Linked DNA regions of Desulforapulum autotrophicum HRM2. The protein of the gene in region 1 interacts with the protein of each later gene in a pairwise test. Links are inferred from orthologs where the notes say so. Each region holds a gene or a part of one and is shown in the gene's direction. Other genes may lie near its edges.

Region 1 (11,578 bases):
CCGATGACGAGGAAATCCCCCTGTTTCTATCGGACAGATCAGCCTTTGACCTTGCCACGCGTCTTGCCCTGCTCCAGGGCGTTTAACCGTGCCCGTGGCGACAAAGAAAGGCTTTAAGGCCGATCTGCACGTCCACACCTGCCTCTCCCCCTGTGGTGACTGGGATATGACCCCAAAAAAAATTATCAAACGGGCCGGAGCGCTGGGACTGGACATCATCGCCATCTGCGATCACAACGCATCAAAAAATGCCCGCCCGATCATGACCCTTGGCAAAACAGCAGGCATCCTTGTCCTGCCAGGACTTGAAATCTGCACAAAAGAGGAGGTCCACCTTCTGGGCATCCACAAAAGCATCTGCCAGGCAGAAGCCGTGGCAGCGGTTGTTTACCAGGGATTGACCCAAAATAACGCACCTGACCTTTTTGGTTTTCAGGTCATTGCCGACGAACAGGACATGGTGATTGGACAAGAGCAGAAACTTCTGATCCAGGCGTGTCAACTCACGGTAAAGGAGGCAGTGGATCTCATCCACCAACAGGGCGGCATTGCCATTGCCGCCCACATTGACCGAACCAGCTACAGCATCCTTGGCCAGCTTGGTTTCATTCCCCTGGATCTTGGCCTTGACGGTGTGGAAATAACGGCCAGAACAATTGCCCACAAACAAGAACGGTATTTCCTTGACAAAACTACCCTTCCCTGTTTAGTATCGTCTGACGCACATCGCCTCGACGAAATGGGACAGGGAACGACCGTGTTTCATATGACTATTCCGACATTTGAGGCCATGGCATCTACACTGAAACGGGGCGATACGACCTTCACAACCAGAGGATTCTGATCGTTGAAAGAGCTGTCACTGCACATCCTGGACCTTGTGGAAAATAGTATTCAAGCAGGGGCGACCCAGATTGATATTAAAATAGACGAAACCCATCTCCACACCCACATCAAAATTACGGTCACGGACAATGGCAAAGGCATTGACCCCGCCATGCTGGCCGTTATTTCCGATCCCTTTGTCACCTCCCGGACCACAAGAAGGGTGGGCTTAGGCATTGCGCTGTTCAAGGCAGCATCGGAAAGATGCGAAGGCATATTTTCCATTCAAAGCAGACAGGGCAACGGAACAACGGTTACGGCCACCTTTGCCATTGACCATCTTGACAGGGCTCCCCTGGGCGACTTGGGAGCGACCATGACAACTCTTATTGCAGGTTACCCTGACATTGGTATAAGATACCATCATATTCTTTTCCAGGACAGTTTCACAATGAACACGGCCGAACTCAAATCAGGGCTCGATACCGTCGAGCTCAATGACCCGGCCATCCTGTCCCGGATAAAAGAGATGATAAATGACTTTTGCAAACAATGAGGACGTAAAATGGCAAAGATTTCAGTGGAAGATCTCAAACGAATCAAGGAAAAGACATCCCAGGAATCCTCCCTCAGGGGAGGGGAAACAACGGTCAAGGTGACTGTCCACATGGGAACCTGTGGTATTGCGGCCGGGGCAAGAAGCGTTATGAACACCCTTTTAGAAGAAAAGGCCGAATCAAACAGAACTGACATCAAAATCGTTGCTGCAGGCTGCCTTGGCATGTGCAGCAGCGAGCCCAACATCACCGTTGAAATCGTTGGGCAGGAACCCATTGTATACAAAAAGATGGACCCCAATAAAACCCGGCAGGTATTCAGACGCCACATTTTAAAGGGGGAGGTTCAGACCGATTTTGCCCTGGGTAAGGGCTAACATCAATCAACCGTTATTTAGGAGGAAAAACCGATTATGGGTGTTAAAATCATTGAGCAGACTGAATCAGCCTATTCCTATCCGTTGCTGATCAAAAATCTTCTGACAAATTCCCTTGTTCGTTCACCAGACCAGGAGATCATTTACAGGGATGAGATGCGCTATACCTACCGGGATTTCCACCGACGGGTGGCCCAGCTTGCCAATGGCCTTAAAGGGCTCGGCGTCAAACAGGGTGACACGGTGGCTGTCATGGATTATGACAGCCACCGGTATCTTGAGTGTTATTTTGCCGTTCCCATGATGGGTGCCGTGCTTCACACGGTTCATATAAGGCTTTCGCCGGAGCAGATCCTGTATACCATCAACCATGCAGAAGATGACGTCATCCTTGTAAACTCGGAGCTTGTTCCCCTTCTGGAGCCCATCTACAATAAGATTAAAACCGTTAAAAAAATCATCCTGATCAAAGAAACCGATGAAGCACCCAAGACTGCCATAAAATTTGAGACTGACTATGAGACCCTTGTCTCCGGGTCAAAACAGACCTACGACTTCCCGGATTTTGACGAAAACGCCAGGGCCACTACCTTTTACACTTCAGGCACCACGGGCGACCCCAAGGGCGTTTACTTCAGCCATCGTCAGATCGTGATGCACACCTTTGGACTCATGACAGGCCTTTGCGCCTACCACTCCCAGGCCATCATGACCTCAAAGGATGTATACATGCCCCTGACTCCCATGTTCCATGTCCATGCCTGGGGAATGCCTTATCTGTTCACCATGCTTGGCGCCCGCCAGGTCTATCCGGGACGATACGAACCTGCCATGATCCTGAAACTTGTGGTCACGGAAAAGGTGACCTTTTCCCACTGTGTTCCCACCATTATCCATATGCTGGTCAACTCACCTGTGATCAAAACGGTGGATCTTTCGACCTGGAAGGTTGTCATTGGCGGATCAGCCCTTCCAAGGGGCCTTTGTGAGGCTGCCATGGGGGCAAAGATCAATCTTTATTCAGCCTACGGCATGTCTGAGACCTGTCCACTGCTCACCGTGGCCCACATCAAACCCCATATGGAATCGTGGGACGAGGACCGCCAGATTGATATCCGGTGCAAAACAGGTCTTCCCATCCCACTGGTGGATATTGAAATCATTGATCCCATGGGTGATCCCGTGGCCCACGACGGGGTGCAGACGGGCGAGGTGGTGGCAAGGAGTCCCTGGCTCACCCAGGGGTATCTTAAAAATCCAGAAAAAAGTGAAGAACTCTGGCAGGGGGGCTGGCTCCACACAGGGGATGTGGGCAACATTGATACCGAAGGATATCTCAAGATTACCGACCGGGTAAAGGATGTGATCAAGACCGGAGGAGAGTGGGTCTCGTCCCTTGAGCTTGAGGATATTGCAAGCCGCCATCCCGCGGTGAGTGAAGCTGCGGCCATCGGCATCGCCGATGAAAAATGGGGGGAACGGCCCATTGTCCTTATTGTTCTCAAGGAAATTTACAAAGGTAAAGACCTTGAAGCTGAAATAAAGCAAGCCTTTATTGACCAGCATGACCAGGGAAACCTTCCCAAATATGGCATTCCAGACAAGATCATCTTTGTCGACGCCATTGCTAAAACAGGGGTTGGCAAACTTGACAAAAAAGTGATTCGAGGCCAATATAAATAGCTGACTTGGGGACAGGCTTTCTTAGGGCAAACGGGCAATAAAAAGCCTGCCCCCGAAAACATAAAAATATGAAACAAAAACTTACCCCACTTGGCAGCATCCTTTCAAAGGTCCTTGACAACCTGCGCCCAAGCTCGGATCTTGACATGACCCGGATCTGGGATCTGTGGGATGAGGCCCTGGATCAAACCGTTGCTGCAAACTCAAAACCCGGTGCGTTCAAGGAAGGCGTCTTGATCGTTCACGTCTCAAGCAGTGTCTGGATTCAGCATTTGCGATTCATGGAAAAAGATCTTAAAGCCCAGATTAACCTGGCCCTTGGAAGGCCCCTTGTAAAAGAGCTTAAATTCAAAATTGCATCCCTGCACAGTTGAACGATTCCCTGACCATGCCCTAAAGGTGTATCAGCCGAAAACCGGCTACCGATTCTCCATTGATCCGATTCTTCTGGCAGACCATGCCGATCCTCTCCCTGGAGATAGAATCGCAGACCTTGGAACCGGCTGCGGCATCATCCCTCTTTTACTGTCCCGCAAGCACCCTGAAACCCATATCACGGGTATTGAAATCCAGGGTGCCCTTGTAGACATTGCCAACAAAAACATCCAGAAAAATCACCTGACGGATCAGGTCACCATTCTATTGTCGGACATCAGATCACTTGTGCCCGCTGATCTTGGCGGACCTGTCGACCTTGTCGTCACCAACCCGCCCTATATCAAACAAGGCTGTGGCCGCATCAATCCCCATCCCCAGAAGGCCATTGCCCGCCATGAAGTTGAGATAACCCTTGACGAACTCCTTGACAGTGCAACAAAAATTCTCACCTTCCGGGGCCGTTTCATGATCATTTTTCCCATGGAACGACTCAATGAAGTCATGGAACGAACACGTCACCACGGCATGGGACCTTTTAGCCTACGGTTCATTCACACCCACGTGAACAAACCGGCAAAGCTGTTCATCCTCACCGCCATGCACAACCGCACGCCTTTATTAACGATCCTGCCACCCCTTTTTTTACCCCTTGACACGACACCCGAAACAGGGTATTAACTCCGAGTCATTGTTACTGCGGAGAGATGACCGAGTGGCTGAAGGTGCACGCCTGGAAAGCGTGTGTACTGTTACAGGTACCGAGAGTTCGAATCTCTCTCTCTCCGCCATCCCTTTTTTCTTCTTGTTCAGGCAAAATGTCATACCGAGTTCTAGCCCTTAAATACCGCCCCCAGACCTTTGACGAGGTAGTCGGGCAACCCCACGTTACAACCACCCTGAAAAATGCCATTTTATCCGGTCGTGTGCCCCATGCCATTCTTTTGACTGGTCCCAGGGGAACGGGCAAGACAACCATTGCCCGTATTCTTGCAAAAGCCATGAACTGTGAAACCGGGCCAACACCGACCCCCTGCAATATCTGCAAGACATGCACGAACATCACCGCAGGCAGCGCTGTCGACGTTTTCGAGATTGACGGTGCCTCAAACAACAGTGTGGACCAGGTTCGGGAACTAAGGGAAAACGTAGCATATATGCCCTCGTCTTCCAAGTTCAAGATCTACATTATCGACGAAGTTCACATGCTGAGCATGGCAGCTTTTAACGCCCTCCTCAAGACACTGGAAGAGCCACCAGACCACGTTATTTTTATCTTTGCCACCACCGAAGTCCATAAAATTCCCGTGACTATCCTTTCCCGGTGCCAGCGCCACGACCTGGGAAGAATTTCCCTTGCCCAGATCTCAGCCCATTTGATGACCCTTGCCGCCGCCGAAGGATTTTCCATTTCCCAGGAGAGCTGTGACCTCCTGGCGGGCGAAGCAGACGGCTCCATGCGGGATTCGTTGAGCCTGCTTGACCGGATCCTTGGCAGTCAGGCCCAGACATCCGAACAGACATCTGGCCCAAGGGCGATCGATGATGACAAAATCCTGGGCACCCTCGGCATCATTGATAAGACCCTTGTGTTTGACCTTGCCGATGCCATTATCCAGAACAGGGGAGCTGACATCATTGACCTTGTGGACCGCATCCACACCCTCGGTCTCGACCTGAAACGATTTTACGCCTCACTTATTCGGCACTTCAGAAACCTGGCGGTTGTCAAGGTCTCCAGTAATGACAAAAACACCTGCGACATTTCAGACCATGACAGACAACGGATGGCAGCACTCACAGCCCCCCTTTCCCAATCTTTTTTAAATCAGATATTAAACACACTTCTGGTTGACGAATCCCTGGTAAAACTATCCTCACACACACGAACAGCCGTTGAGATGGTGCTGTTAAAACTTGTTCAGATTCGACCGGGTATTGAAATCGATTTGATGATCAAGCGGCTGGATGATCTTGCCCGCCGATTTGACAACCCCGATTTTCAGGCATTACCCCAGGAGGAAAGACCTGTCTGTCCCCCCCCAGAGCCACGAAAAGCACCAACTTCCATGGATCCACATCCGATTTCAGATGACAACGGTGAGTCAGTGCCTGCACCACAACCTGGGACCACACCTTCGTACAAGCCCACAGACAGAATCAATGTTGTTTCGCCCCCCACACCTGAACCTCGGACCATCGCTCCCCCAGAAGATCCAGCTGGCCGATGGAACCCTTTCCTGAAGGCTCTTGCAGATTCACTGCCCTTTGCGTCGGCCATCCTTTCCAAAGGCCGGTTGCAAAAGATTTCAAATACTGATATTGTCGTTGAGCTCAATGGCACAGCCTTTGACAGGGGAAGGATTGAATCCAAAAGAGGGGAAATCGAGACCGTTTGCCATGACTATTTTGGAAAGCCACTGCACCTGACCCTCATTGGAGACTGTGCCCCCAAAGAATATGGGAATGATGAAAAAAGTCCGGCCAAATTAAGACAGGAGATATTGAACCATCCCCTTGTGGCCGACGCAATAAAACGATTCAACGGCACAGTCGTTGACGTAAAATTAAACGAAAGGAGCAACCCGTGAACAATATGAACAGCATGATGAAACAGGCCCAGAAACTTCAAAAAAAGATGCTCAAGATGCAAGAAGAGCTTGCCACCAAAACCGTGGAAGCCACAGCAGGCGGTGGCATGGTAAAGGTTATTGCCAACGGTAGTCAGAAGATCGAGGCGATCACCCTTGAACGGGAAGTGGTAGACCCTGAAGACATTGAAATGCTCCAGGACCTGATTCTTGCAGCGACCAATGACGCCTTGAATAAATCCCAGGAAATGGTCTCCGCCCATATGGGCAAACTCACCGGTGGCATGAACCTGCCCGGCATGATGTAGTATCTGTGGACCTCTATCCCGAATCCATCCTGAACCTGATCAAAAGCCTGTCAACGCTTCCGGGAATAGGAAGGAGAACTGCCGAGCGCTTGGCGCTTCACATTCTACATGCCCCCCTTCACGAGGCACAAACCCTTGCCAACGACATCCTTGAGCTTAAACAAAAGGTGACGCTTTGCAGGACCTGCTTTTCCCTGAGCGACCAACCAGAGTGCCGGATATGCAGTAACCCACGGCGGGATGCATCAATCATCTGTGTTGTGGAAAAGCCCACTGACATTGTGGCCATTGAGAAATCAGGTGCATTTTCAGGACTTTACCATGTTCTTGGGGGGGCACTTTCACCCATGGACGGCATTGGACCGGACGAGCTGAGGATACGCGAACTTTTTTCAAGGGCCTGTTCTAAAACAACAACCGAAGTGATCATTGCCACGGGGACCAATGTTGAAGGCGAGGCAACAGCCGCCTATATTTCGGACCAACTCCGAAAAAAAGGCGTCAATGTGACACGAATCGCTTCAGGCGTCCCCATGGGTGGCGATTTTCAATATGTTGACCAGGTAACCATGCAACGGGCAATGGAGGGCAGACGTGGATTCTGAAATTATTTCCGCCAGTGACATCTTTAACTGTACTCAATGCGGTCAGTGCTGTTCAGGCTTTGGCGGCACCTATGTGAACGATGTGGATATCCAGAGAATCGCAGCATTTATCGGTTGTGAGCCGACAACCTTTATCGAGCAATACTGTAACAGGTCCGGCTCCCGCTGGGTCATCCGCCAGGCAGAGAACGGCCTGTGCATCTTCTTTGACAAAAACTGCACGATCCACCCAGTAAAACCATACATGTGCAGAGCCTGGCCTTTTTTAAGGACCCTTATCAAGAATCCAGAGAACTGGGACGCCATGGCCCGGTCCTGCCCTGGGATGCAGCCGGGCGTCCCAGAAAAACACGTTAGTAGAATTGCAGCAAAGGAGGTTGAACGCCTTGATGCCTCCTACCCCTTTTCAACCCAGAAATAACCCCTGACACCCCTTCAATTTCCTGCCCCACCCCTGCTATACCATTTAAAAAAAACATTGTATCCAAACTATTTTCATGTTACTTATTATAAGATAGTTTGGATACAATAGAAATTCCACCCCAAATACTATCTTGTAGATCGCGCTTCGTACGGACATACGTTAAAAAAATCAGGATTTTAAAAACCTTTAATATCTGGAGGGACCTATGCGATACAAGCCATATACCAACAAAAACCTGAAAAGCCTTCCCCAATTCAACCGCCTTACGCCTGAACAGATTTTTAATATTCAAGTCGTTGGAACCGTTCTACCCTTTAAAACAAACAACTACGTGGTCAATGAACTTATCAACTGGGACGATTTTGAAAACGACCCCATGTTTATCCTTAATTTTCCCCAGAGAGAAATGCTGGCAAAAAAACACTTCAACACCATGGCGGCCCTGGTGAAAGCCAATGCCTCCAAGGAACGAATAACCATGGCAGCCAACCGAATCCGCCACAGTTTAAATCCCCACCCGGCAGGCCAGATCGACAAAAATGTGCCTGTGCTGGACGGTCAACGGCTCAACGGCATCCAGCACAAATACCGGGAGACCATGCTCTTTTTCCCCACCCAGGGACAGACCTGCCATGCCTTTTGCTCGTTCTGCTTCCGCTGGCCCCAATTTACCGGCATGGACGGCCACAGGTTTGCCATGAAGGATGCCGATCTCATGGTGCGATACGTACGCAGTCAACCTGAACTCACTGACATCCTTTTCACGGGCGGAGACCCTCTGACAATGAGCACCAAAATCCTGTCGGTTTATCTGAATGCAATTATCGACGCAAAACTGCCCGGAATCAGGACTATTCGAATTGGAACAAAAACCCTCTCGTTCTGGCCCTACAGGTTTACAACGGACAAGGATTCAGCAGAGCTTCTCGAACTATTCAAACGGGTAACTGACGCCGGGATTCATCTTGCCATCATGTCCCACCTGAACCACCCAAGGGAGATCGCCACACCTGAATGCAAAAGAGCCGTTGAGGCCATCAGAGGAACCGGTGCCGTCATCAGAAGCCAGTCCCCAGTTCTAAACAGAATCAATGCATCCGCCAAGATCTGGTCAAAAATGTGGCAGGACCAGATAAGTCTCGGTATTGTTCCCTATTACATGTTTGTTGCCCGCAACACTGGGGCCCAGGACTATTTTTCCATTCCCCTTGTTGACACCTGGAAAATTTTCAGGGATGCCTACAGCAGCGTAAGCGGCATCTCAAGGACCGTACGGGGACCGAGTATGTCAGCCTCCCCAGGCAAGATCAAAATCGAAGGGATAACCGAAATCAATGAACAAAAAGTCATTGCCATGACCTTTGTGCAGGCAAGAAACCCCAAGTGGGTAAAAAGACTGTTTTTTGCCGAATATGATGCAAATGCCGTCTGGCTTGACGACCTCAAACCCGCATTTGGGGACAAGAAATTTTTCTTTGAACCGCCCAGGGAAGATCTTAAAGTCGAATTTTCCCATACCGGACATTGATTTTTATCAGGTACAGGTCAGAAAAAGTTTGGCCTGGATTACCAATTAGGGTACAAGGGGAGAAATGTTAAAATGTCTGGCCCGGTTGTTCAAATGATTTTTAGATGAAATATCCACGGGAACTTCGCCCGTGGAGACGTTTTAAATTTCGTTGAGGCCAGGGCAGAGACCCTGCTCCGGCCATGCCGGTTATATTATTTAAAATGGTGACCCAAAAAAAGTGAAAGCAATACACGAAGAACGATGCAAGGAACTCCTCACACTGTTGAGGAAAATGATCCAGTCCATAGATCTCTACTCAAAGGACCTCAACAAACGCTGTGGTCTGACCGGTCCCCAGCTCGTGGTCCTCAAAGAAGTAACCATCCATGAAGAGATCTCTGTTTCAGATCTTGCCAGGACCATCAGTCTGAGCCAGGGAACAGTGACCGATATCATCAACAGGCTTGAAAACAAGGGGCTCATGAAAAAGGAGCGGTCCAAGGACGACAAGCGCCGGGTAATAATCTCCCCTTCTGAGAAATGCGTCGACATCCTCAAGGATGCCCCCCCTCCCCTTGAAGAAAAATTCACCGGGGCATTTATTGATCTTGAGGAGTGGGAGCAACTCATGATTCTAAGCGCCATGAACCGATTGGTTACCATCATGGCCGCCAGAATCTAAATTTTCAGCCCTGGCTCATCACATAATTGGGTCCTGCAATCAGGAGGGTATTTGTAAGGGTTGACTGAACCATCTCCATGGTGCTGCCGAAAAGCACCTCCTTTACAAGGCCGTGGCCATAGGCCCCAAGCACGGCAAGGGCATTGTGGGGGACATCGTAAAGATTGTGCTCAAACTTTCCCTGGTCATAAAAATACCACTTTCTTACGGTGGCATCCACCACGTCATAGAGATCCCGTTCTCTGAGGATCTCGTTAAAATGATCCTTTGTAAATTTTCCAGCCTGGGTAAAGATGTCCAGGGGCAACCCTGTGCTCCGGCTCAAATATAGGCCAAGTTTGAGGGCCTTTACGGCATTGACTGATCCCCCGAAAAAGACAATGATGCTCACCCATTCCTTGAACTGTGAGCTTGGAATGAGCACCGGGAACCGGGCAGAGTTGATGATGCGTCTCACCTTTGGGCCGATGTGACCCAGACTTATCTTGGTTGAAAGATCGCTGATGCTCCTGGGGCAGCACATGAAATCGAAATCAACGGGAAGATCAGGCAGGGTGGATGCAGTAAAGTTCATGGGGCCGATGATTCTCGGTTCGATCCCAGCCGCCTCTGCAAGGGCCCTGGCATGGGCCTCAGCCGTTTCCGGCTGGGTCAGATAGGAGGGGTCCAGGTCCACCTGTACTACATCATTGTCAAAGTACATTAAAAACTTAATAAATTCAGGTATATAAATATTAATCGATGACCGGGTCTGTTTGCAGAAAAAAAGCGACTGCATAAGAATCTCCCTGCCAAGGGGCGTGTTCCTGAACACATGAAAAAGTGTTGTCTCCATAAATTCTCCTAAAAAGCCTGGGACGTCTGAACGTTAAGTTCGTCCCGATATTTATCCAGAAGTGTTGCCTTGGACACCATGCCCATAAACCGGTTGTTGCTGACCACCGGCATGCTGAAACAGCGTCGGGCATCCATGGTTTCAAGCACGTCTGAAAGATTGTCTTCATAATGAACAGTGGCGGGATTTGAATCCATTATCTGCTCAACAAAAACAGTGTCATACATGACCGCGTTAAAAAGATAGGGTCGTACATGTTTAAGTTCGATCATCCCGAGAAACTGCCCTGTATCGTCATCTTCAACCGGGAAATAATTTCTCGTGGACTGCTTGAGCAAATACAAAAAATCCCTGAGAAGCATGTGGGGAGAAACAGAGATACAATCCCGTTCAAGCACCTCTCGGATGCTGATGTCGGCAAGCACCCGGGAATCTGTTCCGGGTCTTAAAAGCTCGCCCCTTTCCTTTAAATCCTTATGGTAAAACGAAGCAGGTTCAAAATAGTGGGTAATGGTGGTTGATATGGCAGACACAATGATCAACGGGAGCATCACTTCATAGCTGCCCGTGATTTCCAGGATAAGAAAAATGCCTGTCAGCGGGGCCTGGAGAATGCCGCTGATCAACCCGGCCATGCCAAGCAGGGCAAAGCAGCCCTCGTTGACCAGCATGGCCGATGGGAAACCAAAGACCAGGAGGCGATGGAAGGCAAGCCCTGCAAAACTGCCGATCACAAGGCAGGGGGCAAAAACCCCTCCCGATCCTCCCCAGCCAAGGGTGAGGGAAGTTGCTAATATCTTAGCAAA
Region 2 (12,786 bases), 940 kb from region 1 along the record:
TGCTTGGAAGCCTGCTTGCCGGCACAAGTGAAAGTCCCGGCGAGATCGTTATTTTCCAGGGACGAAGCTACAAGGCCTACCGGGGCATGGGGTCTGTGGAGGCCATGAAAAAGGGAAGTTCCGACCGATATTACCAGCGTGACTCCAAGGTGGATGAAACCCTGGTACCCGAAGGAATTGTCGGCCGTATTCCCTACAGGGGAACGGTCAAGGAAAACATTGTTCAGATGATTGGCGGATTAAAGGCCGGCATGGGGTATCTTGGTGCCTCAACCATTGAGGAGTTGAGGGAAAAGGCAAGTTTTGTCAAAATTACCGCTGCAGGTCTGAGAGAAAGCCATGTCCACGACGTCATCATCACCAAAGAGGCTCCCAACTACAGCGTGGACAGCATGAAACAATGATGGATACACCTTCACCTTTTTGTCATCTCCATGTCCACACGGAGTTTTCCCTTTTGGATGGGGCTATTCGACTGGATGCCCTGCTCAAACGCTGCAAGGAATTCAACATGGATACCGTGGCCATCACCGACCACGGTACCATGTTCGGCACGGCTCCCTTTAATGAAAAGGCCAGAAAAGTCGGCATTCAGCCGATCCTGGGGTGCGAAGTTTATGTGGCACCAAGGAGCATACGAAACAAGACAGCCGAGGACAACAAGGGACTCAACCACCTGGTGCTGCTGGCAAAGGACAGGGAGGGGTATGGAAACCTGTGTAAACTTGTCTCCATTGCCCAGTTTGAGGGGTTTTACTACAAACCAAGGATTGACCGGGAACTGCTGACAAAATACAGCAAAGGCCTGATCGCCCTGTCCGCCTGCCTGAAGGGTGATATTCCCCAGAAAATCATCCACAACCAGATGGACCTGGCCTTTGATTCGGCCCGCTACTACCTGGATACCTTTGGTGAGGATAATTTTTTCCTGGAAATCCAGAAGAACGGAATGGAGATCCAGGAAAAGGTCAACCAGGGGCTATGGGAGGTTTCAAAAAAACTTTCCATTCCAATGGTGGCCACAAACGACTGCCATTACCTGTCCCGGGATCATGTCAGGGCCCATGAAGCCCTTTTGTGCATCCAGACGGGCAACACCCTGAACGACGCCAACCGGTTCAAGTTTGATTCAGACGAGCTTTACTTCAAGTCTGCCGACGAGATGATAGCCGATTTCAAAACCTATCCAGGTGCCATTGAAAACACTTTACTCATTGCCAAGAGATGCAATGTAGAGTTTGGTGAAAAGGTATACCACTTTCCAAGATATACCAGTGCCCAGGGAGAAAAGAGCGGAGAGGATTGCGTTCAAACCGCCGGGGAAATTTTCAAGCGCCAGGCCCAGGAGGGATTTGAACGGCGCCTCAAGATGCTCAAACGAAAAAATCCCAACCTTGATGAGGCCCTCTATCGGGAACGCCTGGCCTATGAGATCGGCGTCATCCTGGACATGGGGTTTCCCGGATATTTTCTCATTGTGGCCGATTTCATCCGCTACTCAAGGGAGCATAACATTCCTGTAGGACCCGGGCGTGGGTCTGCCGCAGGAAGTATGGTGGCCTATGCCATGGAGATTACGGCCCTTGATCCCATTGCCCACGGTCTGATCTTTGAAAGATTTCTCAACCCGTCCAGGATCTCCATGCCGGATATTGACGTGGATTTCTGCATTGAAGGCCGGGACGAGGTTTACAAGTATGTGATTGATCGGTACGGCGGAGCAGACTACGTCTCCCAGATCATCACCTTTGGTAAACTCAAGGCCAAGGCCGTTGTCAGGGACGTTGGCAGGGCTTTGAGCGTTCCGTTGCCTGAGGTGGATGTCCTGGCAAAACTCATTCCAGATAATGCAAAAAACCTGGGCCAGGCCCTGAAGGATGTGCCCCGGATCATGGAGCTTGTCAACCAGGATCCGGTCAAAAAAGAGCTGATTGACATTGCCTTGCTCCTGGAAGGACTTCCCCGCCAGGCATCAACCCATGCCTGCGGCGTTGTGATCTCAGATAAACCCCTGGTGGAATATCTTCCCACCTACAAGGGAAAAGAGGGCGAGGTTGTCACCCAGTTTGACATGAATTTTGTGGAGAAACTGGGTCTTGTGAAGTTTGACTTCCTGGGTCTTCGCAACCTCACCGTCATCAAGAACACCCTGGACCTCTTAAAGAAACAGTCCAAAGAAGTACCCGATCTCCTTGAGATCGACATGGATGATCCGCCCACCTATGAGCTTCTGGCAAGGGCCGATACCACGGGTGTTTTCCAGCTTGAAAGTTCAGGCATGAAAGAGCTGATCACAAGGCTCCAGCCCGCCTGCTTCAGTGATATCGTTGCCCTGGTGGCCCTGTACCGACCTGGCCCCCTGGACAGCGGCATGGCCGACTCCTATGTGGAAAGAAAGCACGGCCGGGAAGATGTGGTTTACCTTTTTCCCCAGCTTGAGCCCATTCTCAAGGAGACCTATGGGGTCATTCTTTACCAGGAACAGGTAATGAAGATTGCAGGGGTTCTTGCCAACTACTCCATGGCCGATGCAGATGGACTCAGAAAGGCCATGGGTAAAAAGATTCCCGCCATGATGGAAGAACACAGGGGACTGTTTCTCAAGGGTGCCAAGGAAAACAACCTGGACGGGGCAAAGGCCGCAGAGCTGTTTGACCTCATGGAAAAATTCGGCGGTTACGGGTTCAACAAATCCCACAGTGCCGCCTATGCACTGATCTGCTTCCAGACGGCATATCTCAAGGCCCACTATCCCCTTGAGTATATGGCCGCCCTCATGACCAGTGACATGAGTAACATTGACAGTGTTGTCAAATTCATCGACGAGTGCAGAAACCACGAGATAAACGTCCTTCCACCGGATGTAAACGAAAGTGAATCGGTATTTACCGTGGCACCCGCTGCCATCCGGTTCGGTCTTGCCGCAGTCAAGGGCATCGGGTCTGCCGCAATTGATTCCATTGTTGAAATCCGTAGCCAGGAGGGCCCTTTCACCTCCATCTATGACTTTTGCGAACGGGTCAATCTGACCAAGGTCAACAAACGGGTACTCGAGGCATTGATCAAATGCGGCGCCTTTGACAGCACAGGCAGCAAACGAAGCCAGATGATGGCAGTGCTTGAAGACGCCCTGGACCATGGCAACCGCATTCAGCGGGAAAAGGCCGATGCCCAGATGGACCTGTTTGCCGATACCGAAGGGGGAGAAGCACTGCCGCTAAGCGTACCTTCCATGCCCGATATTCCAGAGCTTGATGATAACGATCTTCTGGCCATGGAAAAGGAGACCCTGGGGTTTTACATTACAGGCCATCCCCTTGACCGGTACGAAGAGATGATCAAAAAATTTGCCAATGTCAACTCAGAGACCCTTGTGGAAACCCCCGAAGGCCAGAGCGTTCGCATGGGAGGTGCCCTCCGGCCCCTGAAGATTCTAAAGACCAAGAAAGGGGACATGATGGCATTTGCAGCCCTTGAGGACAAAAAGGGCAGTGTGGAGGTGGTGATCTTTCCGGAACTCTACCAGGAGGTTCACTATCTTCTGAACGACGATACCCCGGTCATTCTCCAGGCTGAAGTGCAGAAACGTGAAAGCAACGTAAAGCTCCTTGCCGAGCAGATCGTTCCCATTGATAAGGCAGAGGCGGAGTGGACGGCAAGCATTGTTATAACCATGGCGGCAAAAGGGGCAGATATAAGCGTCCTTGAGCGGCTGAAGGGGTTGCTTCACAGGTTTGCCGGAACCTGCAGCGTCTTTCTTGAGATTACGGTTGAAGACGGTTCATCGGTTGTTATCCAGCTGTCCCAGGATGAACTGGTCTCTCCCGACCCCCTCCTGTTTCAAGAGGTTGAGGCCCTTCTAGGCAAAAACACCATTGAAACACGGTGTGCCCCGGTAAAACAGCGGGAAAGAAAAAAACGGTGGCAGAACAACAAACAATCGGCCAACGCTTGACCCAAGGGCCCCGGCAAGAACCGGGGCCATCGCCATTGAAAAACAGGCTATTTAATGACTAAATTGTCCCGGACAGAGATGGCCCCGGGGCAGCTTCTTGCAATGTTTACAACCCGGTCCCGCTCAACGGAAGAGGTCACAATACCCGTCAGGGTGACACGGCCCTGGTTGACATCCACGTCAATGTTAAGGGATCTGACCCCCGGCTCTTTCATGAGCGAAGTATTGATTTTACTCAAGATAACGGCATCATCAAATCTCTCCCCTGTACTCTTGCTGCCCACGGTGAGCAGATTTTCCACCCGTCGGACGTTGGGGGTTGCAAGGGCGATATTTTCAGCTATTCGCCGTTGTTCAGCATTTTCGACCACGCCCGTAAGGGTTACAACCTGCTCAACAGTGTCCACGTCGATCTTTAACCCACTGGAAAATTTATCCGATAAAAGCCTTGTCTTGACCCCGCCGGTAATCAATGAATCGTCGACCATGTGGCCAAAGGTACGTTCATCTGTTGTACCCTTATAGGCTCCAACTGCTGCTGTCCCCACAATGGCAGGACCGCAACCGGCACAAGTGATCAATAAACAAAGGCAAACTCCCACAGATTTCATGTTCAAAAACATCATTTTTTTACTCTCCATCATCGTCGTCAAGATCAAGATCATCAAATTCACTTAAATCCAAATCATCCAGCAGATAGTCTGCCTTGTTAAAAGCCCCAGACTCACTGGAATTTAATTCAGCACTTTTGGGCCTTTCCCTTCCCCCCACAACCCCATTCGCCATGGGTTTGGTCCTTATTTTTTGTCCTCTGCCTGTAAAAAACATGACTATCATAAAACAGATCCCGGCAAAGTTGAGGGCTAAAATAATAATTCCGGTTACACTCTTTGCGGTCATTGTGTTATACTTATTTGTTTTTTTAAAAAATTGACGTCAGGTTTCATCATATGCTTATATATAGTGATTTTTGCAATTTTACACAAGACTATTAATTGAAAAGGAAACGTTATGGGTTGGCTTGGAAAAGTGGTTGGGGGAACCATCGGTTTTGCCCTTGGAGGCCCCATTGGTGCCGTTGCAGGAGCAGCATTCGGCCACACATTTGATAAAAAAGAGGCCCTTTACCTGTCGTCGGGTCAGTCCCAACAGCGACTTTCAACGAATGAAGAGTCCCAGATGACCTTTTTTGTGGCAGCATTTTCCATGCTGGCAAAAATAGCAAAGGCCGACGGCATGGTCAGTGAAAAGGAAATTGCCTCGATTGAAGGATTCATGAGCCAGGACCTTAACCTCAACCCTGAGAGCAGAAATTCTGCTGTCAATATCTTCAGGCAGGCCCTGAATTCTAACGAAAGCTTTGAAGCCTTTGCCTTTCAGTTCCATGCAGCTTTTAGTAACCAGCCCAGGGTCATTGAGCTGATGATGGATATTCTTTTGAGGGTTTCTGCGGCCGATGGTGCCATCAGCGATAAAGAAGAATTCCTGCTTCTCTCAGCAGCAGGGATATTCAACCTCTCAGACACGGATTATGCAAGGCTTAAATCCAGATACGTCAAGGCGGTTAATCGCTTTTATTCGGTTTTAAAGATCGATGAAACCGCCACCAATGAGGAGATCAAACGACAGTATCGAACCATGGTTTCCGAATACCATCCCGACAAGATTGAGGCAAAGGGCCTGCCTGACGAATTCATCACGCTTGCCAACGACAAGTTCAGGGAGATCCAGGAGGCCTACGACGCCATTCGAAAAGAACGGGGAATCTAAATGGAACCTTTGAGGGGCAATTGAACCGTTTTGCCTACTACATGTCCGGGTACACCCTTAAGGCCTTTTCGGGTTTTTCCAAGGCCCGGGTTTCCATCCACGGCCAGGAGAATATCCCCGACGCATCCGTGATTTTTACGGCAAATCACTTCACCCGCATGGAAACCATTTTTCTGCCCTACCACATCCATGGCCTCATTAAAAAACCGGTCTGGTCCCTTGCAAGCAGTGATCTTTTCCATGGGGCACTCAAGGGAATCCTCTCCAGCATGGGGGCTGTCTCCACAAAGGACCCGGACCGGGACCTGGTCATTGTTAAGAACCTCATATCCGGCGATGCCCAGTGCATTATCTTTCCAGAAGGCATGATGGTGAAAAACAAGAAGCTTGTCCAGTCGGATGAGTTTAAAATCACCCATGATACCGGGGTGTCCCGCCCCCACACCGGAGCTGCCGTCATCGCCCTTACCACCGAATTTTACCGACAACGACTCCGGCGCATGGAGAAGATAAATCCCCATGAGTTCGACAGGATTGTGTCCATGCTGGAGATCCATGACCCTGAAAAGGTACTTGCGACTCAAACCTTTATCGTGCCGGTGAACATCACCTACTACCCGCTCAGGGCCCAGCAAAATCTGCTGAGCAGCATTGCTGTGAACCTCATGGCTGAACCGTCCCAAAGGGTCCTTGACGAACTCATGACCGAGGGCACCATGCTTCTTACAGGTGTTGACGTTGACATCCGGTTTGGTACGCCCATCCCCATTGCAGGCTTTCTGCACAACTGGCTGGTTGAGAGCGATCTTACATCCAGACGAAGGATTACCTTTTCAAACACCATGGCCTCCAGGCCCGTCATGAAAACCGTTTCTATCGAGATTATGGAACGATACATGGCGTCGGTCTATGGGATGACCACCCTTAATTATGACCACATATTTGCATCCATTCTCAAATACTTTCCAGGCCCTGTCATTGGGGTTTACGATTTCAAATGCAGGGCCTTTCTGGCCATAACGGGCAGGGTCATGGAATCAGACCAGAACCTGCACGGAAGCCTCTACCAGAACCAAATCCATCTTCTGACCGATGACCGGCACAACCGGTTTGGCGATTTTATTCAGACCGCCGTTGATACAGGACGCGTCACCCTGGAAAATGGAAATATCCTTAAAAAAAATGAACCCTTGAACACGAATCTGAATTTCCATCGAATACGCATTGATGATCCAGTCTCGGTCATGGCCAACGAGGTTGACCCCTTGACAGACGTACAGCTCTTTCTGATTGAACTTGCCCGGAAAACACCCCGGGAAATTTCCATCCTTGTCAAGAACCGATTGCTCCAAAAGGAGAAGGCTGATTTTGAAAATGATTACAACACTTATTTTATAGAAAATGAATCAAAACCAAAGGGTGTAGGCAAATCGATTTTTCTCCCCTCAAACACGGGCGCCACCAGGGGCGTTCTTCTCATCCATGGATACATGGCAGCCCCTGCTGAAATGAAAGGAATTGCTCAGTTTTTCAATGATAGGGGATACAGCGTCCATGCACCCAGACTCAAGGGCCACGGCACCGGGCCTGAAAATCTGGCAGTGGTGAGTTATGAAGAGTGGATCGAATCGGCCGAAGAGGGGTATGCTGTTTTACGGCACCTGTGTGACAAGATTTTTATCGGTGGTTTTTCAACAGGTGCAGGAATCGCCCTTGATCTTGCAACCCGGGTGGAAAAGGTCCATGGGGTGTTTGCCGTGGCACCGCCAAGGGAAATCCTGGATTCAGGCGCCTATTTTGCGCCTGCCATGGACATCTGGAACCATCTTCTGAAACGGACAAAGATCGGTACTATTGCAAAGGATTTTATTCACCACGAAACTGAAAATCCTGGAATTGACTATCTTCGAAATCCAATCGCCGGTATACGCCAGCTTGAAAAATTCATGGAGAAACTTGAACCGAAGATTGGCCACATCAAGACCCCTGTTCTGGTGGTTCAGTCAAGGAAAGATCCAATGGTAAAACCGGATGAAACAGCCAAGCTGTTTAAAAAGCTTGGCTGCGTAATCAAGGAATTTTATCTGTTGGATTTTGACCGCCATGGCATTCTTCTGGGCAGGGGTGCCCATCGGGTCTACAGGATCATTGCCGAGTTTATGGATTCCCTGGAAACAACGGACAGTGATTTAACTCTATCAGGGCCGGATGTGATACCCGGCCCTGACAAATAGTTGTAACTAGTGCCTGACCGAGAACCCGTGTTTGGATGAAAACTTGCCCAGATGCAAGGCGCGATCAAAGCTGAAACCGGAGCGTACTGTAGTACGTGAGGCTTTCAGCTTTGTGAAGCAACGCAGCAGGTGGGTGAGTTTTCGTTCAAACACGATCTAAATTACCAGCATGGTCGCAGGATCAAGGGTATACCGCTGGTTTGCCCTGTCACCGTCCTTGAGGACCACGGCATTGATTTTTTCATCCTTGGGCTGGAGAAAAAGTGCCTTATCAAACCGGTCTTTTACCTGATCAAGCTGCCTGGGATACCCGACTTCAGTCAAGGGTTCGTCCCTGTGGCTCTGCATGGAGAACCAGAAGGCAGTCTCAAAATTTTCGGAAATTGACTTGAGATCGTCCATAAGGTCGGCAAGGTCCGTATCAAAGTCCAGGCCGTCAACAATGATCATGGCCGGAATTTTAACATCCCCCTTTCGGAGGGTCTTTAGGTAATCCCTGAGTTTTTCTGCGGTAAAGGTCAACTCATTGTAGCTGATCCCTGTTTTGCAGGGTTCAATATCTTCCCAAAGGCGATTGGCCTTCATGGGGTCAACATAGCCGATGCTGTCCACCAGGCTTGTAAACGCTTCCTTATAGCGAACATTTATCTTGTCCATTGGGTCACTGAGGCTGATGTGAAGGATGTTTTCCCCCTCAAGAAGCCTTGAAATTGCGATCTGAACCAGAAACTGTGTCTTGCCGACACCGGCCCGTGAAAGCACGGCGCCAAATCTGCCCTGGTGAAGATTCTCACTGCCCATGATAATGATTGCCGGGCTCCTGTGAATGAGATCGTTTTTCAGCATATTTCCCTCGCTTTATTTTTAATTGAATGCTTAATTTTTCTTCTTATCTTCTTCTTCTTTGGCCTTTACAAGCTCATCGGCAACCGACTGGGGTACCTGCTTGTAAGCTGAAAATTCCATGGAAAACTGGGCCTTTCCCTGGGTGGCGGATCGAAGAATAGTCGAGAAACCAAACATCTCGGAAAGGGGAACGCTGGACTCAATTACAGACATGACTCCCTCTTCCTGGGAGCCCTGGATAATACCCCTGCGCTGGTTGATAAGACCCATACACGAACCCTGGAACTCGTTGGGAGTCTCAATGACAACCTTCATGATGGGCTCGTGGATAACCGGCTTTGCCTTGAGATATCCTTCGCGGAAACCGCCCCTTGCCGCAGCCTGGAAAGCCATTTCAGACGAATCCACGGCATGGTAGGCACCGTCTTCAAGGACCACCCGGACTCCGGTGATTGGGAACTCCATCTTGGGTCCCTTGTCCATTGAGTTCTTGAACCCTTTTTCACACGAAGAGATGAACTGGGTGGGAATTCTTCCGCCCGTGACCTTGTTGACAAATTCAAACTCTTCGTCAAAGGGTTCCACATACCCCATAACCCGTCCAAACTGGCCCGAACCACCGGTCTGCTTCTTGTGGGTGTAGTTGAATTCAGCTTTACGGGTGATGGTCTCACGATAGGCAACCCGGGGCTTGCCGGTGATCACCTCGGCCTTGTACTCACGCTTCATGCGCTCCACATAGACCTCAAGGTGAAGCTCACCCATACCCTGGATAATGGTTTCGTTGGTCTCCTTATCCACAAAGGTCTTGAATGTGGGATCCTCCTTGGTGAACCGGTTGAGAGCCTTGGACATGTTGATCTGGGACTTGTTGTCAACCGGCTGAAGGGAGAGGGAGATAACCGGGTCCATGACGTGCATGGCAATCAGGGAGTAGTTAATACCTGGGCTCACAAAGGTGTCTCCAGATGCACAGTCAACACCGAACATGGCACCAATATGACCTGCAGGAATCTCATTCACCTCTTCCATTTCAGAGGCGTGCATGCGGATGAGCCTGCCGACCTTTGTCTTTCTGCCGTCCCTGGAATTGATCACTGTGTCGCCTTTTTTCAAACACCCCTGGTAGACCCGCATGTAAGTGAGCTGGCCATACTGGCCGTCCTCAAGCTTAAAAGCAAGGGCAACCGTGGGCTTATCAAAGCTACTTTCGAGCGTAACGGTCTCTTCATTGTTGTCAAGGTCAATGGCGACATTTTCAACATCAATGGGCGAGGGCAGATAGTCAAGTACAGCGTCAAGCAGGGGCTGAACAGCCGTATTCTTATAGGCAGAGCCCATGAACACAGGCGTCATCTCCCGGGCAATGGTTCCCTTGCGGACCGCTTCTTTGATCATCTCTTCGGAGATTTCTTTTTCTTCAAGGATGGCGTCCGTGAGATCGTCGGAAAATGCGGAAACCGCATCGATCATGATTTCTCGCTTCTCGGCTGCGTCTTCTGCAAGTTCTGCCGGAATATCCTTGACTATGACCTTTTCGCCGTTGTCACCCTCAAAATAATAGGCCTTCATGGTAACAAGATCCACAACACCTTTGAGCTTATCTTCAAGACCGATGGGAATCTGCATGAGGACCGAGTTATGGCCGAGCTTGTCCCGAAGCTGTTTTGCCACCCTGTAGGGGTTGGCACCGCTTCTGTCGCACTTGTTGACAAAGGCGATGCAGGGGACCTGGTAACGTTTCATCTGCTGATCAACGGTGATGGACTGGGACTGAACCCCTGAAACAGAACAGAGAATAAGCACAACGCCGTCAAGTACCCTGAGAGAACGTTCAACCTCCACGGTAAAATCCACATGGCCAGGCGTATCGATAATATTGACAGCAAATGTTTTCCACTCGCAATGTGTGGCGGCCGAAGCAATGGTGATGCCGCGTTCGCGTTCAAGCTCCATGGAGTCCATGACAGCACCTGCGCCGTCTTTGCCCCTGACCTCATGGATCTGGTGGATTTTGTCGGTATAGAACAAAATCCTTTCTGTAAGTGTTGTTTTACCCGAATCGATATGGGCGCTGATTCCGATATTCCTTACCCTTTTTAAGTCCTTAAGCATGATGAGACTGTCCTTTGACTGAAATTAATGCACACCCCATTATCAAGGATAATGGATAAATGTTGCCGCTTTTTTAATATTGAAAATTGGTATCGGCTCTGTTAGTATCAGTATTTTGATTAAGGTGTTACACGGTTTAAAAAAATTCCAATATAATAAATAATTATGCCAATCATGTCAAGCAAAAAACATATCCCAGACCCGCCCTTTGGCGGAGCCTGGAAGGAGATGGTCAAAAGCGGCGGTGATCAGTTGGGAATAGCCCTTAGCCCGGATCACCTTGGGACCATGGCACGCCATGGAACAGAGCTTTTAAAGTGGAACCGGAAGTTCAACATCACCTCGATTACCGATCCCCGGGAGATGGCCACAAAACATTTTATCGACAGCCTTGCCATTGCCCCCCATATTCCAGAAAATGCCAGGGTGCTCGACATGGGGTCGGGGGGCGGTTTTCCCGGTGTTCCCCTCAAGGTGGTTCGACCGGACTTGGAGGTTGTGCTGGTGGACGCATCCAGAAAACGGGTTTCGTTTCTCAACCGCCTTGTAAGTCTGACCGGACTCAAGTCAATCACCGCCGTCCATGCCCGGGCGGAAATCCTTGCCAAAGACCCGGCTTTCGCCGGCAGGTTCGATGTGGTTACATCCCGAGCCTTTACCGCCCTTGACCGATTTGTTGTGCTGGCCGCGCCTTTTTTGTCACCCACTGGTATTATTTTTGCCATGAAGGGCAGGGCGGGCACCGAGGAGGCCCACGCCGTCTCCCTGTCGAAATATGAGGTAAAAACCATCTCTTATCTGCTTCCGTTGGAAGACCATGGCCGGACCATTGTTTCAGTTAAGCCCCTTTAGAACCATGCAAAAGAAGGTTGATCTTGACTTTTACATGGATATTGACTTAACTTTAGGGTTTGATATTTTAAAGACACCATTTACATATATATTGATACATTCTACATTCCGATTCCTGGAGGATACATGGATTATAAAAAGACGCTGAACCTGCCATCCACTAAGTTTGCCATGAAGGCAAACCTGGCCAACCGCGAACCTGCCCAGCTTGATGCCTGGGAGGCGTCAGGACTTTACCAGAAGATCCGACAGTCTTCAAAGGGGAAGCCCAAATTTATTCTCCATGACGGCCCTCCCTATGCCAACGGCCACCTCCACATCGGACACGCCATCAACAAAATCTTAAAGGATATCATTATCCGGTCCAAACAGATGGCTGGATTTGACGCCCCCTATGTTCCAGGATGGGACTGCCATGGGTTGCCCATTGAGCACAATGTGGACAAAAAACTGGGCTCAAAAAAAGCCGATATGACCCCGGTTCAGGTGAGACAGGCCTGCCGGGAGTATGCCAAGGGCTTTGTGGATATCCAGCGGGAAGAGTTCAAACGATTCGGAGTAGCAGGAGAGTGGGATGAGCCCTACCTGACCATGAACAAAGCCTATGAGGCCAGGATTGCCAAAGAGTGCGGTGAGTTTGCCCTCCAGGGGGATATGTTCCTTGGTAAAAAACCCATATACTGGTGCTGCTCCTGCCAGACGGCCCTGGCCGAAGCCGAAATCGAATACAAGGACATAGGCTCGCCGTCCATCTATGTAAAATTTGCCGTCAAGGACGACCTTTCCAGACTTCTGCCCGCCCTTAAAGACAAAGAGACCTCATTTGTCATCTGGACCACCACCCCCTGGACCATTCCTGCCAACCTTGGCGTCTGTCTGCACCCAGAGTTTATCTACTCAGCCGTTGAAACACAAAATCATGGGGTGCTCATCCTGGCAAAGGAACTGGTGGAACAGGTGATGGCTACTTTTAACATTGACACCTACACCAATCTCGGGGACCTTGACGCAAAA

What was found.
Region 2: the proteins of dnaX (region 1) and dnaE interact in binary tests that used the Escherichia coli proteins (3 or more experiments, as listed by UniProt). The link is inferred for Desulforapulum autotrophicum HRM2 from one-to-one orthologs.

What each region holds. Positions count from the first base shown.
Region 1 is NC_012108.1:1,886,818-1,898,395, reverse strand. What follows is about bases 4,075-7,021. They hold dnaX (DNA polymerase III subunit gamma/tau), read left to right. Parts: upstream 4,075-4,635; coding sequence 4,636-6,408; downstream 6,409-7,021. Other genes in these bases: recR (recombination mediator RecR), read left to right, coding at 6,722-7,021; HRM2_RS08175 (YbaB/EbfC family nucleoid-associated protein), read left to right, coding at 6,405-6,716; HRM2_RS08190 (tRNA1(Val) (adenine(37)-N6)-methyltransferase), read left to right, coding at 4,075-4,498. Also shown: HRM2_RS08220 ([Fe-Fe] hydrogenase large subunit C-terminal domain-containing protein), read left to right, coding at 1-86; HRM2_RS08215 (PHP domain-containing protein), read left to right, coding at 95-844; HRM2_RS08210 (ATP-binding protein), read left to right, coding at 848-1,381; HRM2_RS08205 ((2Fe-2S) ferredoxin domain-containing protein), read left to right, coding at 1,391-1,759; HRM2_RS08200 (fatty acid--CoA ligase), read left to right, coding at 1,796-3,442; HRM2_RS08195 (DUF721 domain-containing protein), read left to right, coding at 3,511-3,816; more of HRM2_RS08190, read left to right, coding at 3,797-4,074; more of recR, read left to right, coding at 7,022-7,321; HRM2_RS08165 (YkgJ family cysteine cluster protein), read left to right, coding at 7,311-7,742; HRM2_RS08160 (KamA family radical SAM protein), read left to right, coding at 7,951-9,273; HRM2_RS08155 (MarR family winged helix-turn-helix transcriptional regulator), read left to right, coding at 9,494-9,937; HRM2_RS08150 (hypothetical protein), read right to left, coding at 9,942-10,772; HRM2_RS08145 (chloride channel protein), read right to left, coding at 10,781-11,578. UniProt on the Escherichia coli protein: Part of the beta sliding clamp loading complex, which hydrolyzes ATP to load the beta clamp onto primed DNA to form the DNA replication pre-initiation complex.
Region 2 is NC_012108.1:2,829,954-2,842,739, forward strand. The notes cover bases 1-4,155. They hold dnaE (DNA polymerase III subunit alpha), read left to right. Parts: upstream 1-400; coding sequence 401-3,955; downstream 3,956-4,155. Other genes in these bases: guaB (IMP dehydrogenase), read left to right, coding at 1-404; HRM2_RS25245 (BON domain-containing protein), read right to left, coding at 4,003-4,155. In the rest of the region: more of HRM2_RS25245, read right to left, coding at 4,156-4,581; HRM2_RS27665 (hypothetical protein), read right to left, coding at 4,586-4,855; HRM2_RS12350 (TerB family tellurite resistance protein), read left to right, coding at 4,967-5,725; HRM2_RS12355 (alpha/beta fold hydrolase), read left to right, coding at 5,746-7,959; HRM2_RS12360 (hypothetical protein), read right to left, coding at 8,116-8,805; fusA (elongation factor G), read right to left, coding at 8,836-10,920; 16S rRNA (guanine(527)-N(7))-methyltransferase RsmG, read left to right, coding at 11,095-11,772; ileS (isoleucine--tRNA ligase), read left to right, coding at 11,899-12,786. UniProt on the Escherichia coli protein: DNA polymerase III is a complex, multichain enzyme responsible for most of the replicative synthesis in bacteria. This DNA polymerase also exhibits 3' to 5' exonuclease activity. The alpha chain is the DNA polymerase catalytic subunit.